2 regions of the Streptomyces sp. NPDC007025 genome follow, and region 1 is predicted to be linked to the other one. Evidence: riboswitches for the same ligand, from Rfam matches in the RefSeq annotation. Region 1 holds a riboswitch; the other holds the start of a gene.

Region 1 (7,416 bases):
CCGGCGGCGCGTTCGTGGGTGCGGTCGGTTCCTTCGCGCTGGTGCTGCTGCTCAGCCACACGCTCGGCGGGACGACGGACCGGGTGGTGCTGTCCGGGGTGGCGGCGATGCAGCTGTTCTCCGCGCTGACCTCGTTCGTGGTGACGACGGCGGCCGACGCGGAGACCACCCGGGGCGTGCTGTTCTGGCTGCTCGGGTCGCTCAGCGGGGCCGACTGGACCGAGGTGGGGCTGTGCCTGGCGGTCCTGGCGCTCGCACTGCTGGTGTGCCTGGGGTACACGAGGACCCTGGACGCCTTCGCCTTCGGCCAGGACGCCGCGGCAACGCTCGGGGTCTCGGTCGCCCGGACCCGGCTGGTGCTGTTGTGCGTCACCGCGATGCTGACCGCCGCGCTGGTCAGCTCGGCGGGCGCGATCGGCTTCGTCGGCCTCGTACTGCCGCACGCCGCCCGCGCCGTCGTCGGCCCGGGGCACGCCCGGCTGCTGCCTGTCACCACGCTCGCCGGGGCGGTGTTCCTCGTCTGGGCCGACACCCTGGCCCGTACCGTCCTGGATCCCCAGGAGGTGCCGGTGGGCGTGGTCACGTCACTGGTCGGCGTTCCGGCGTTCGTCCTGGTCCTGTACCGCACGAGGAGGATGCGATGACGGGCCGTGCCCAGCGGCGGGACGGCGGTGCCCGGCCGCCCGCCGTACCGGATCGCGCCGCGGAGACCACCGGGTCGCCCGCCGGGCGGCCCACCCTCGCCGCCGACCGCGTGAGCCGCACCCTCGACGGACGGCTGATCCTCGACGGTGCCAGCCTCACCCCCCGGCCCGGCTCCGTGACCGGACTGCTGGGCCCCAACGGCTCGGGGAAATCGACGCTGCTGCGGCTGCTGTCCGGCGTCCTCACCCCCGCCTCCGGCGTCATCACCCTCGACGGGCGCCCGCTCGGCGACTGGGGCCGCCGCGCCGTGGCCCGGCGCGTGGCCGTCGTCGAGCAGCACGCCGACACCCTCGTCGAGTTGACGGTCGTGGACGTCGTCCGCCTCGGCCGCGTCCCACACCGCCGCGCCTGGACCCCCACGACCACGGCGGACGAGAACGCCGTACGCACCGCCCTGGAACGCACCGGCCTCACCGACCGCGCGGACCAGCCCTGGCACACCCTTTCCGGCGGCGAACGCCAACGCGTACAGATCGCCCGCGCACTCGCACAGGAACCCCGCGAACTGCTGCTCGACGAACCGACCAACCACCTCGACATCCAGCACCAGCTCGACCTGCTGAACCTCGTCGCCGACCTGCCCGTCACCAGCGTCGTCGCCCTGCACGACCTCAACCTGGCCGCCATGTACTGCGACCAGGTCGTCGTGCTCAAGCAGGGCCGGGTGGTCGCCGTCGGCACCCCGGGCGAAACCCTGACCGAGTCCTTGATCGCCGACGTCTACGGCGTGCGCGCCGCAGTCACCCGCCCCGGCCCAGGCCACCGGCCGCACATCCGCTTCCTGGACATTGTGGCCAAGAACTGACGGTGGCCCGGGCCGAGCACCGCGCGCACGGCGAAGCTGGTGCGAGCAACTGGTTCGCCCCGTCCACCAGCCAGGCGCGATGCGGCGTAAGAGGGAACCAGCGGACATCGACGGCGCATTGAACTGGGCTGCGCCCCGCTCAAGGGGGGCCGCTGCAACTCGCGGACCCGATCGGTCCGGACCCCGTCGCCTCGATCGCCGAGTCGCTCTGCGACGAGTTCAAGGAACCCCTCTACCCCCTCCCCCGACGGCAGGCATCGTCGTCTTCCTCGGCCCGCGCCACCCCGCCCGCGGACTCGTCCCGCTGCCGCTCTGTGCGAGGCGGTCGGTGCCGCTCAGGAAGCCGTACGACGGCGGGACGGGGTGAAGGTGTACAGGTCGAGGATCTCCGGCCGGGGTGCCACGCCGGGGCCGCCCGCCCGGACCCAGGCAGCGATGTCCTCCGTCGCGTCCGAGTCGTTCACCAGGCCGAACCACACCGGTCGCGCTCCGGCCGCACGCCCGGCGAACGAGGGCTGCACGACGACCACGTTGGCCTGGTCGCACACATCGAGGCAGGCGGAGATGCGTACGGGCACCTCGGCGCGCAGGCGTGCGGTCTGGCCCGCGTGATCGACGCCGGCCACCTTTCGCTGTGCCGCAGCAGCAGTCCCGGCACACGACGACCCGGCACGGCACACCACCGACCTGTCGTGCCGTGACCTCGGCGCCGTACGCCTCACCGTCCGTCGTCTCGGACACGCCGAAACCACCCCTCTCTTCCGGGGAGATCCGCCCCGGGCTCCGTCGAGGAGGCGACGACGTGAGTCTCCTGGCTCTCGGGGCACAGCTCGTCCCGGCCTTCCCGCCCTCCGCTGGGCAGTGGCCTGCTCGGGATCCGCTCACCGATCACAGTGGCGGGACCGCGCCGGATTCGCACCGGCTTCCTCGGACCGTCGTCGCCCTGTCGCCGCCATCATCCCATCGACCGGCCCCCGCTCCCAGGTGCGCGGCCCTGGATCACTCGGGCTCGTGCTCGTGCGGGCTCGTCGCCGGCTGCTCGGCCGGGCGTTCCCGGCCACCGTCATGGCCGGACACCACCACGAGGGCGACGCCCACCACGACGGCCGCGGCGACCACCCGGCCGGTGGCCCGCACCACCCAGCCCGGCAGTGAAGAGCCTGCGCGCCGCGTCGGCGTATTCAACCGCTCCGCCCGCCGGGCGGGCCTCAGCAGGCGCAGCAACAGCAGTAGCGCGACCGGGAGTTGCAGCAGCCAAAGGACGGTACGCGGCCACTCGCCGTACCAGACATTGGTGCCGTACAGCAGGGTGTGCCACACACTCAGCACGTACACGACGATGACGAAGCGGTGCAGTCGGCGCCAGGTGTTGGCACCGATACGGTGCCGGGCGTAGAACAACAGGCCCAGGGGGATGGCCAGATACAGAGCCCCCTGCCCCAGCGGAATGGCGATCCGGCCGGTGCCGGAGTCGTACCAGCCGGGCACGAACGTGTCGGCGAAGCCCGCCCACAACCGATCGGCCCACGCCAACTGTGCCTCGTAGCGAACGAGTTCGGCCGCGAACATCAGCGCGTGCGCTGACATCAGGGCCATCGTGGTCAGGCTCGTGGTGCGGTGCCAGCGTTCCAGCACGTGCCGGGACACCGGCAGCCGCCCGGAGCGCGGCCCCGACAGCAGCAGACCGAGCATGACCGTGCCCCAGGCCCACAGCAGGCCCGACCAGCCGAACGCCTGGCTGAGCAGGTACATCCAGTACGTTCCGGCATCGTCCATGAACGGCATGACCGCGACCGTCGCCGAATCCCCCGACTCCATACGGGCGTACAGGAACGCGAAGACCGCCGCCGTGACCAGGACGGCGGCGACCGCGTCGGGGAACGCGGCGCGCAGGTCGGCGCGCAGAACGACGCGCTCGGGAGGACGCTTGTCACGGGCGGGCGGCGGGGCCGTCGTGCCGTCGTCCTCCGGGGTCGTCTCTGGCAGCATCTGGGCCTTCCGAGCGTCTACGGCGTGACAAGCGAGGTCACCCTCCATCCGCGCACAGGCGCCCCGCAGGTGACCTTCCTCCCCAAGGAGCCACGAACACCCACGTCCTGTGGTTGAACACACCAGAAGTTGGGTCCAGCGGGGCGACAGCCGGTTCCGTGATGCCCTCCGTCCGACAAACGACGGACGGCGTCGATCCTGCTGCGCTGCAGGCATGCGGAGGCTGCGTTCCGCTCGGTAGCCGGTGCGCCAGTCGCCACTGGTCCCGTGCCACGGTCGTACCCGTAGACCGCCCTCGCGTCGGCCGCTGCCGGCCCTCGGCCCGTTCCGCACCCGGCGCAACGTATCCCCGAGCACCATCGCCTCGTCAGCGTGCAGCCCGCAACGCACTTGTCACGCGCAGCGGCACAGCTACGTGACCGCTTCCCCACTGCCGCACAGCCCACGTGTGAAAGCCCTCGGCCTCCCGCCTCCGGGCCCGCGACCTACCGGACACCCCGGAAGCGCTGAGACCAAACCGCCCCGTTCGCTGAGGAGGCACCCACTCCCAGTCCCGTCAAGAGGTGACGGCTCTGCACGCCGCGCCGGTCCACCCGGCCGGACCCGCCGTCAGCCAACCGGCGCGTCAGCCGCTGCTGATCGCGGGCTTCCGGCAAAAGGCCGACAAGAACGGCGACGTCCAGCTCACCGCACCGGGAGGACGCCACCACGTCGACTACATGCCCAACGGGCCGGCCCACGCCCTGCGGACGGTCCGTTGTCGGGCAGGCGACGGCCCGGGCCCAGGGCAGATGCCGTGCTCGGGCCCTTGACCGATGCCGGCCGGCGGCGTCGGGAGAACGAGTGGAAGATCGAATTCACCTCGCCCGACCATCTGGCAACCGTCATGCGACACCACACCCGGCCCTTCACCCGATGCGGAGTACGAGCCCTGGCGCATCTCCGGGCGGCCGCACCCTGGGGCACGGTGACGACTGGTACGGCGCCTTCACCACCCACGCTCCGACCCGCTTCGGCACCGCCGTGGCCGCACGCTGCCGTTCCGGGGAGGTTGTGGCCGCCTTCATGCGGGACAGCCGCCGCAGCCGCCGCACGCCGACCAGGCAACTTCCCGCACCCGTCCCCGGGCCGTTCCACCACATCCATGTCCATAACGCGCGCTGCTTCTCCGTATCGGGCCGGGAAGAGTACGGAGATACGGCGGCCGCGCCCAGGACCGATCTTGGTCAGACCAGGCTCACCCCAGGAAGCTCAACCGCACCTTCCGGTCCGGATTGTCCACATTCGTGTCCACCAGACACACCGACTGCCAGGTGCCCAGGGCCAGCTGACCCGCGACGACGGGCAGGGTGGCGTGCGGGGGGACGAGGGCGGGCAGCACGTGGTCGCGGCCGTGGCCGGGGGTGCCGTGGCGGTGGCGCCAGCGGTCGTCGGCGGGGAGGAGGTCGCGGAGGGCGGCCAGCAGGTCGTCGTCGCTGCCCGCTCCGGTCTCCAGCAGTGCCACACCCGCGGTGGCGTGCGGCGTGAAGACATTCAGCAGTCCGTCGCGGCCCTCGGCGACGTCCCGCAGGTAGGAGCCGCACTGCTGCGTCAGATCCTGGACCACCTCCTGCGAGCCGGTCCGGACGTCGATCTCACGGGTCGTGAAGCGCTCAGCCATGAGTCGATCCTCTCAAAGCGGACCACCCTCGCGTGCCGACGGCACGCTTCCGGTCGAAGGGGCGGCCCCGCGCACGTGCGGGAAGGTTTCGGGGGGCCGGATGGTTCGCAGGGGCATGAATGACGTGGCGGTCGTGGTCGTCGGGGCCGGGCAGGCGGGGCTCTCCAGCGCCTATCACCTGCGGCGGACCGGGTTCGAGCCCGGTGCGGACTTCGTGGTGCTGGACCACGCGCCCGCGCCGGGCGGGGCGTGGCAGTTCCGGTGGCCGACGCTGACGTACGGCCGCGTCCACGGCATGCACGCGCTGCCCGGCATGGAGCTGACCGGTGCCGACCCCGGGCGGCCGTCCTCGCAGGTGATCGGCGAGTACTTCGCCGCCTACGAGCGGGCCTTCGCGCTGCGGGTGCGGCGCCCGGTGGATGTCCGCGAGGTGCGGAACGCGGGATGGGGCGGACGGCTGCTGGTACGGACCTCGCAGGGCGACTGGACGGCACGGGCCGTGATCAACGCCACCGGCACCTGGGACCGCCCCTTCTGGCCCCGGGTGCCGGGGCAGGAGCTGTTCGGGGGCCGCCAGTTGCACACGGCGCAGTATCCGGGCCCGCGGTCGGACGCCTTCGTGGACCGCCGGGTGGTGGTCGTGGGCGGCGGGACCTCCGCGGTGCAGCATCTGCTGGAGATCGCCGAGGTCGCGCGGGAGACGCTGTGGGTGACGCGGCGGCCGCCCCGCTTCCGCTCCGATTCCTTCGATGAGGAGGCGGGCCGGGCCGCCGTGGCGCTGGTCGAGGAGCGGGTACGGGAGGGCCTGCCGCCGCGCAGCGTGGTGTCGGTGACGGGGCTGCCGATGACCGAGCAGGTGCGCCGCGCACGCGAGAGCGGCGTGCTGGAGCGGCACCCGATGTTCGCCCGGCTGACCGAGGACGGGGTCGCGTGGGCGGACGGCAGCCGGGCGCCCGCGGACACGGTCCTGTGGGCCACCGGCTTCCGCCCGGTCATCGATCATCTCGCTCCACTGCGCCTGCGCGAGCCCGGTGGCGGCATCCGGCTGGAGGGGACGCGGGTCTCCCGGGACCGACGGGTCCACCTGGTCGGCTACGGTCCGTCCGCCAGTACGATCGGCGCCAACCGGGCCGGCCGGTCGGCAGTGCGGGACATCCGGTCGCTGCTGGCGGAGCCGGGCCGGGCGGCTCCGGCTGTCAGCCCCGCCGCGGTGTGAGAGGCCCTGTGGCGCCGTTCGCCGCGGTGCTCCGGCCTCGCCCCCGCAGGCCGGCGCCGCGTGCCGACGCGGTCCGCGAGGGGCGGACGGGACCGGTGCGCGCCGGGAGTCAGCCGCGCGGGAGGGTGGGGGCGCCTACGACCAGGTTCGGGCTGGAGCACGATGCGCTGGTGCGTGTGGCCGACTGGGGCCTCGCCGGTCTCCTCGGTGAGCAGGTCGGCGGGCGCCCGGCCCATGCGGCGGGCGGGTTGCCGCCACGGAAGCGAGGGCGAGGGCCGCCGCGGCGGCGAACTCGATGTCGTCGTACCCCACCAGCGCGATCTCCCCGGCACGGAGACGCCGGCGGCGTACAGGGCCTGCAGCACTCCGAGTGTCATCAGGTCGTCGGCGCAGAAGACGGCCGGGAGGGGCGGCGACATGCCCAGCAGCCGGGCTCCGGCGTCCCCGCCGGTCGCCACGTCCCTCCGGTTGCCCTCGATGTGCCGCAGCCGCGCGCCGGATCCGCGCAGGGCCCGGGTGGCGCCGGTGTGGCGGTCGCGGCACTGGCCCAGCTGCATGGGCCGCCGACGTGGGCGAGGTCGCGGTGGCCGCTCCCCAGCAGATGGCGCACGGCCAGTCCGGCGCTCCGGACGCCGTCGACGGAGACCGAGCAGCCCTCGGCGCTGGGCGCCACGCGGTCGACGGAGACGTAGAGGATGCCGCGCCGCTGGAAGGCGGTCAGGGTTCCCTCCCGTCCTGCCGGTGAGGGTGATCAGGACGCCGCGGACCCGCTGCTCGGCGAAGAGGGCGAGGCACTCGGCCTCCTCGGCTGGGCTCTGGGCGCTGTTGCAGAGCATGACGCCCAGACCGGCGGCGTGGGCGGCGCGCTCCGCGCCCGCCGCGACGTCGACGAAGAACGGGTTGGCCATGTCGAGGGCCTGCAGGGTGATGATGCGGCTGCGTCCCGCACGCAGATGGCGGGCGGCCTCGCTCCGTACGCAGCCGAGGCGTTCGAAGGCGGACCGCACGCGCTCACGGGTCTCCGCAGCCACCATCGCGGGC
Region 2 (7,416 bases), on a different contig from region 1:
GCGCCGGCAGTTCGGTCAGCGCCGTGTGCTCGAACTGCTGGAGCCGGGAGGTCAGCAGGTCGTTCACGGACTCGGCGGCCTCCTGGGTGGTGCACTCCAGGAACGTCTCCAGCACCAGCACGCCGTTGGACAGTTCGCCCTCGTCGCCGATCTCGCGCTCGTAGGAGAACAGGTCGTTGCGCAGGTGCACGGCGTCGGAGAAGGTGTCGCGCAGCACGCACAAAGGACGGGACGCGGCGACGGCCGCGGGCACCTCGGCGTGCTCGGCGAACTCCACCAGCCCGGCCGACCAGGGAGCGCCGCCGACCTTGCGGCGCATCTCGATGTACTCGACCGGGTTGGGCACCCGGCCGATATTGATGTTGGACAGCTCCCAGAGCGACTCGTTGAGCAGGTTCTCGGTGCTGAGCGCGAACCGCGCACGCCAGTCCGCCGACATCGACGGCACCGTCCTGGCCCACAGGTCGGCCAGCCCCGCCTCGACCGGGTTGGCCGGAGCGGGCGGCTGCGCCGCCGGGTCGTCCTCCAGCGGCATGAACAGCGGCAGCCGGTCCAGGTACGCCTTGCCGCCCGCGCGGTCCTGGGTGCGTTTGAACTCCTCCAGGAAGTGGTCGTCGAAGAAGAAGACCCACACGTACCAGTCCGTGACCAGCGCCAGGTCGTCGGCGGTGGCGTCCGGGTGGGTGTAGGCGCACAGCAGCGCGTAGTCGTGCGCGTCCAGGTCGGCGGTGTCCCAGATCCCGGACCCCTCCAGCATCCCCATCTGCCGTGCCCACTCCCGGGAATGGGTGCGCGCCTGGTCGACGTGCGGGTTGAGACGGGCGGGGTGGGGCACGTAGAAGTCGGGCAGTTCGAAGGGTTGCGACAACGTTCGTCCCTCGGCTCGTCGATTCGGTGCGGAGTCGGCCTACCCGCCCTGGAATGACGAACATCCTTTTTCACCCGGATGTGTGAGGGCCGCTCCGGAGCACCGTCGAACAAAACCTGTGGCTGTGCGCCGAGTCGGGCTGCTAGCTTCGCTTTCGTGGCGAAGCTGAATCAGATCATCGCAGTCGAGAAGGGCGTCAAGTCCAAGGTGGTGCAGGACCTGGCGCAGGCCCAGCACGGGCTGACGAAACCGCAGATGCTCGCGGGTATCTCGCGTACGTACCAGCCCAAGGACGAAGAGGGCGAGCAGCTTCCGCCGGAGTCGACCCGCGTCCAGGTCAAGGCCGAGGATGTACTGAAGGAAACGGCGAAGATCCTCACGCGGCTGTTCGATGTGACGGCCACCAAGGACTGGTCGAACCTCTCGGCCCGCGCGGACGTCACGGTGGACGGCCGCACGGTGCTCTCCGACGTGCCGGTCTCCTACCTGCTGTTCCTGGAGAAGCAGCTGGGCGAACTCGGCTCGTTCCTGCGGAAACTGCCGATCCTGGACGGCGCGGAGGCGTGGGAGATCGACCCCTCCACCGACTGGTGGAAGACGGAGCAGGTCCGCACGGTGCGCACCAAGAAGGTGCCGCGCAACCACGTCAAGGCGGAGGCCACCGAGAAGCACCCGGCCCAGGTCGAGGTCTACTACGAGGACATCCCCGTCGGCTACTGGACCACGGTCAAGTACTCCGGGGCCCTCCCGGCCCGGCGGGTCAACGAACTGCTGGAGCGGCTGGACAAGCTGGCCGCCGCGGTGAAGTTCGCCCGCGAGGAGGCCAACGGCACCGAGGTCGCCGACAAGCGGGCCGGCGAGGCCGTCTTCGGGTACCTGTTCGCCTGACCCCTCGCACCGGTGCCCCGTTCCGGTGCGAGGGTCCCGGCCCTCCGTATCCTGACCGTGCGGCCGTCCGTGTGCCGTCCGCCCGACCGATCCGGGAGAGTGCCCACGACGACCGACACCCCAGACTCCCCGGGCCAGGGGGCCGACGCCCCGTCGGCCCGGGGTGCGCCAGGAGCGCAAAGCTGAAACTGAAGCTGATGTGTGAACCCCCGGCCGCACTGTGTCTCGCAGGCGCCGGTCAGTCTCAACCTCTCGCTCCACGCTCAGCATCGCCGTTCATCGCCCGGCAACCGGGGCGGTGACGACCTCGAGACGCTGGTTCGAACCCAGCCGGCGCATCCACGCTGCGCCGTGGTGGAGTGGCTCCACGCGAGGACATCGCCGAACGATCCGCCCATGAACCGTCAGGGCGTGCGAACGAGCGGCACCCAGGACCCCGGGGCCGGGTAAAGCCCCGGGGTCCCTTCTCCTCTCCCCCTACGCAGGGTTCCGGGGCACTGCCGCGCCCGTCCCCGGCGTCCGGGTGCGTGGTACGTTGCAGCAGCCAGTCAAACCCTTGATCGGGTCAGGGAATCCGGTGCGAATCCGGAGCTGACGCGCAGCGGTGTGGGACTGGGGCGTGCACGAGGCCACTGGGGCGCAGCCCCCGGGAAGGCGCACCGCCCCCGCAGTCCCGAGCCCGAAGACCTGCTGGCGGCCGCGCCCGGACAGCCCCGGCGCGGTACGACGCCGGGCCCCGCGATCGGGCCTCTGACGGAGAAGGATCTGCTGGCCATGCGCCGACCGCGCCGTATCCGCGCCCTCGTGCCGGGCCGTCCCCCGGCAGCCGCCCGCACCCGCTCGGCAGCCGCCGGCCGGCCCGCCCCGCCCCCGCGCCCGCCGCACCGCACCGGCCGCGCGGTCCTCACCTCGCTGCTGCTGATGTCCCTGACCGCCTGCGCCGGAGGATCCGGCGGCGGGGGCGGGGACGCGCGCGGCTCCTCCGCCGAGGGTTTCCCGTACACCGTCACCAACTGCGGGGAGAAGACCACCTTCACCGAGCCGCCGCGCCGGGCGGTGACCATGAACCAGCACGTCACCGAGATCATGCTGGCGCTCGGCCTGCAGGACCGGATGGCCGGCACCGCCTACCTGGACGACCGGATCCTGCCCCGCTACGCGAAGGCCTACCGCGGCATCGACGTGCTGGCGAAGAAGTACCCGTCCAAGGAGACGCTGCTGGGCGCCGCACCGGACTTCGTCTACGGCGGCTACGCCAGCTCCTTCGACAAGACGGAGGGGCGGTCGCGCGCGGCGCTGCGGGAGAGCGGCGTCAGGACCCGGCTCAACCTGGAGTCCTGCACCGAGGACGTGGACATCGAGACGCTGCATCGGGAGTTCCGCGAGGTCGGCCGGATCTTCGGCGTGCCGGAGCGCGCGGCGGCGCTGGCCCGGAAGCAGGACCGGCAACTGGCGGCCACCGCGAAGCGGCTGAAGGGGACGGAGCACACCCGGGTGTTCGTCTACGACAGCGGGGAGAGCTCGGCGTTCACGGCGGGCGGCGCGGGCATCGGGGACGAGATCCTGCGCCGGGCCGGCGCCCGCAACGTCTTCGCCGACCTCGACAAGACGTTCGCCGACGTCTCCTGGGAACAGGTCGTCAAGCGCGAGCCGGACGTCGTGGTGCTCTACGACTACGGCGGGACGACCGTCGCGCAGAAGAAGAAGCGGCTGCTGGAGGATCCCGCGCTGGCGGACGTGCCCGCGATCAAGCACGAGCGGTTCGCCGTGCTGCCGCTCTCCTCGGCGGTGCTGGGCCCGCGGGTGCCCGACGCGGTGGACGCACTGGCCCGGCAGCTGCACCCGGACGACGCCGGTGACGCCGGTGCGCAGTAGCACCCGGAGGACGCGGGTGACGCGCGGTGGCGCCGCGCCGCGCACCGCCGCCGCTCCGCTGCGGTGTGCCCTGGTGTGCGGCGTGCTTGCCGCCGTCCTGGTCGCCGGGGCGCTGGCCGGGCTGGCGCTCGGCGCGGCGCGGATCCCGCTCGCCGACGTGCTGGCGGCCCTGACCGGCCGGGCACAGCCGGGCCCGTTCACCACCATCGTGCTCGATGTGCGGCTGCCGCGGGTGCTGCTGGCCGCCGTCGTCGGCGCCGGACTGGCGCTGGTGGGCGCGGTGCTGCAGGCGCTGGTGCGCAATCCGCTGGCCGATCCGTATCTGCTGGGCATCTCCTCCGGCGCCTCCACGGGCGCCGTCCTGGTCGTCGTCCTGGGCGTCGGGGCCGTCTCGATGCAGGCGGGCGCGTTCGCCGGGGCGCTGCTGGCGATGGTCACGGTCTACGCGATGGCGCGGAGCGGCGCGGCGGTGACGACGGGACGACTGGTGCTGGCCGGAGTCGCGGTGCAGTACATACTCTCCGCGCTGACCAGCCTGGTACTGGTGACCTCGGCGGAGAACGAGCATCTGCGGGCCATCCTCTTCTGGACGCTGGGCGGTCTGGGCCAGGCACGCTGGCACACCCTGCTGCTGCCCGCGCTGGTGCTGGGCGCCGGGCTCGCCCTGCTGCTGGCGCTGGCCAGGCCGCTGGACCTGCTGCTGGTCGGCGAGGAGGGCGCCACCGTGCTGGGGCTGGACACCGGACGCTTCCGCGCGGCCTCGTTCGTCCTGGTCTCCCTGGTGACGGCGGTGCTGGTCACGGTGAGCGGCGCGATCGGCTTCGTCGGACTGATGGTGCCGCACGCGGCGCGGATGGCGGTCGGTGCCGGGCACCGGGCGCTGCTCCCCGTCGCGGCGCTGGGCGGAGCGGCCTTCCTGGTGCTGGCCGATCTGGCGGCGCGCACGGTGGCGGCGCCCGAGGAGATCCCGGTCGGCGTGCTGACGGCCCTCACCGGCGGGCCGTTCTTCCTGTGGCTGCTGCGCCGCACCCGACGCACCGAGGGGGTGATGGGGTGACGGCACCGCACGACCTGGGCGTCGAGGAGGTGTCCTACCGGGCGGCCCAGGGGCGCGTCCTGCTGGACGGGGTGCACCTGCGGGCCGCCCCGGGCGAGACCGTCGGGGTCGTCGGACCGAACGGCAGCGGCAAGACCACCCTGCTGCGGTGCGTCTACGGGACGCTGCGGCCCACCGGCGGCCGGATCACGCTGGGCGGCCACGACGCAGCCGCGCTGAGCGTCAAGGCCCGGGCGAGGCGGGTGGCGGCCGTGCCGCAGGACGCGGGCAGCGGGTTCGGGCTGACCGCGGGCCGGATCGTGGCGATGGGCCGCTCCCCGCACAAACGGTTCTGGGAGGGCGACACCGCAGCGGACGCGGCCCGGGTCGCCGAAGCGCTGGAGCGGACGGGGGCCACCGCGCTGGCCGGGCGGCCCTTCGACGAGCTGTCCGGCGGCGAGCGGCAGCGGGTGCTGGTGGCCCGCGCATTGGTGCAGGACCCCGGACTGCTGGTGCTGGACGAGCCGACCAACCATCTGGACGTGCGCTATCAGTGGGAGTTGCTGGCGCTCGTCCGGGACCTGCCCGCCACCGGTCTGCTGGCGCTGCACGACCTCAACCTCGCCGCGTACTTCTGCGACCGGCTGTACGTGCTGGAGGCGGGCCGGGTCGTGGCGGACGGCACACCCGAGGACGTGCTCACCCCGGAACTGCTGGCCGAGGTGTACGGAGTGCGGGCCCAGGTGCACATGCATCCGGAGACGGGTGCGCCGACGGTGGTGTACCTGCCGCCGCGGGAGCCGCGAGGGGTGCCGGATCCGCGGGGGGCGCAGGAGCCGCGGGAAGGGGCGCGGGGATGACCGGCTCGGACGGGCCCGCCGAGCCGGACGGACTGACGGCGCTGTGCGCCCTGACGGACCTGGCCTCGGCGCACGGCCCCCGCTACCACATGCTGCCGGGCGAGCCGCCTCCGGCGGAGACCGCCGCCGGGGCGTGGCTGCCCGCGGACCGCCTGCTGAGCGCGGACAGCGCCGAACTGGAGCGGCTGCTGGCCGCCGAGTCGCAGAGCAGCGGGCACCGTTCGGCACACGCCGCCGCACTCACCCTGATCGCGGTGTACGCGGGGCGGGTGACGGCCGCGGCAGTGCTCGGCTGGGTGCTCGACGGGCGCGTGTGGGACGTGCGGCCGCGGAACGTCCTGGTGCGGCCCGGCGGCCACGGGATCGCGGGCGTTCGGCTGCGGACCCCGCGGCTGCTTGCGGCGCCCTCCGCCGAACCGGCCGGCACGCTCGCGGCGCTCCACGGGGCCGTGCTGGACTCCCATCTGCTGCCGCTCGCCGCCGCGCTGCGCGGTGCGACCCGTGCCGGACTGCGCCAACTGCACGGCGGAGTGGCCCACGGCTGCGCCACCGCGCTGAGTGCCGCCGCGGCCCGCCCGCCCGAGGAGCTGGCCCGACGCTGGGCGGAGTTCACCGGCCCGCGGCCGGAGCTGGCGCGGCTCGGTGACCTCGCCGAGGTCACCGGCGCCGACGGCGGCCGCCGGCTGCGCTACCTCCGCAACACCTGCTGCCTCTACTACACCAGCGCGGAGGCCGTCCGCTGCGCGAGCTGCTGCCTGACCCCGCGCGCCGACCGGCTCCGCGCCTACGCGGCACGCTGAGCCGGCCCAACGGATGGACGGCCGGAACGGCACTGCCCGACGGACAGGGCCGGGCCGCCGGCATCCGGGGCAAGGGGCAGGGGTCGGGGCCGGGCCGTCACCACAGCTCGGTGCTGTGCCGCTCCACCAGTGCGCCGATCCGCGCGAGGACCTCGTCCGCCGGCAGCGGGTCGAGCCGGCGTCCGTCCCGCAGCCGTACCGCGATCCGTCCGGCGGCGGCCTCCCGGCGGCCGAGCACCACCTGGTAGGAGACCCGGCGGGCCTCCCGTACCCGGGCGCCCAGGCTGCCGTTTCCGGGCGGAGCGAGTTCGGCGCGCAGCCCCGCGGCGGTGCAGCGGCGCACGAACGCCTCGCCCGCGGGCAGTTCCGCTTCGGACACCGGCAGCACGGCGAGCTGGACGGGCGCCAGCCAGGCGGGGAACGCGCCTCCGTGCACCTCGATCAGCTGCGCCACCGCGCGCTCCACGCTGCCGATCACGGCGCGGTGCACCATCACCGGCCGGTGGGCTTTGCCGTCCGCACCGGTGTAGCGCAGATCGAAGCGCTCGGGCTGGTGCAGGTCGACCTGGACGGTGGAGAGGGTGGCCTCCCGGCCCGCCGCGTCGGCGATCTGCACATCGATCTTGGGCCCGTAGAAGGCGGCCTCCCCTTCCGCCGCCTCGTACGGCAGCCCGGCGTCCTCCAGCGCCTCGGTCAGCAGCGCGGTGGCCCGCTGCCACGCGTCCGGGCCGGGCAGCCGGTCGCCGCCCGGCGCGGGGAGCGAGAGCCGGTGGCGGGCCGCCTCGATGCCGAGCGCCCGGTAGGCGTCCCGGATCAGCTCCAGTGCCGCCCGGGCCTCGGCCGCCACCTGGTCGAGGGTGCAGAAGATGTGTGCGTCGTTGAGCTGGATGGCGCGTACCCGGGTGAGTCCGCCGAGTACGCCGGAGCGCTCGGCCCGGTACATGGTGCCGAGTTCGGCCATCCGCAGCGGCAGGTCGCGGTAGCTGTGCGGGCGGGAGCGGTAGATCACCGCGTGGTGCGGGCACAGACTGGGGCGCAGCACCAGCACCTCCCCGGCCCGGTCCCCCGCCCCGTCGTCCGCTTCGTCCG

Evidence for each region. Region 1 has a riboswitch for cobalamin ahead of ACFYMO_RS22210 ((2Fe-2S) ferredoxin domain-containing protein). Riboswitches for the same ligand answer to the same signal wherever they lie in the genome.
Region 2: another riboswitch for cobalamin. It lies ahead of ACFYMO_RS08730 (ABC transporter substrate-binding protein); the one in region 1 lies ahead of ACFYMO_RS22210 ((2Fe-2S) ferredoxin domain-containing protein).

Annotation. Positions count from the first base shown of each region.
Region 1 is NZ_JBIAFT010000011.1:144,143-151,558, reverse strand. Features, by position in the region: gene ACFYMO_RS22220 (iron chelate uptake ABC transporter family permease subunit) at 1-644, shown strand, start outside; gene ACFYMO_RS22215 (ABC transporter ATP-binding protein) at 641-1,510, shown strand; partial or broken gene ACFYMO_RS22210 ((2Fe-2S) ferredoxin domain-containing protein) at 1,846-2,188, opposite strand; cobalamin riboswitch at 2,315-2,439, opposite strand; gene ACFYMO_RS22205 (ferric reductase-like transmembrane domain-containing protein) at 2,510-3,499, opposite strand; gene ACFYMO_RS22200 (YjbQ family protein) at 4,737-5,159, opposite strand; gene ACFYMO_RS22195 (NAD(P)-binding domain-containing protein) at 5,275-6,375, shown strand; partial or broken gene ACFYMO_RS22190 (substrate-binding domain-containing protein) at 6,603-7,416, opposite strand, start outside.
Region 2 is NZ_JBIAFT010000003.1:521,858-529,273, forward strand. Features, by position in the region: gene ACFYMO_RS08720 (germacradienol/geosmin synthase) at 1-868, opposite strand, end outside; gene ACFYMO_RS08725 (hypothetical protein) at 1,025-1,756, shown strand; cobalamin riboswitch at 2,285-2,466, shown strand; gene ACFYMO_RS08730 (ABC transporter substrate-binding protein) at 2,678-3,631, shown strand; gene ACFYMO_RS08735 (FecCD family ABC transporter permease) at 3,648-4,688, shown strand; gene ACFYMO_RS08740 (ABC transporter ATP-binding protein) at 4,685-5,527, shown strand; gene ACFYMO_RS08745 ((2Fe-2S)-binding protein) at 5,524-6,327, shown strand; gene thrS (threonine--tRNA ligase) at 6,425-7,416, opposite strand, start outside.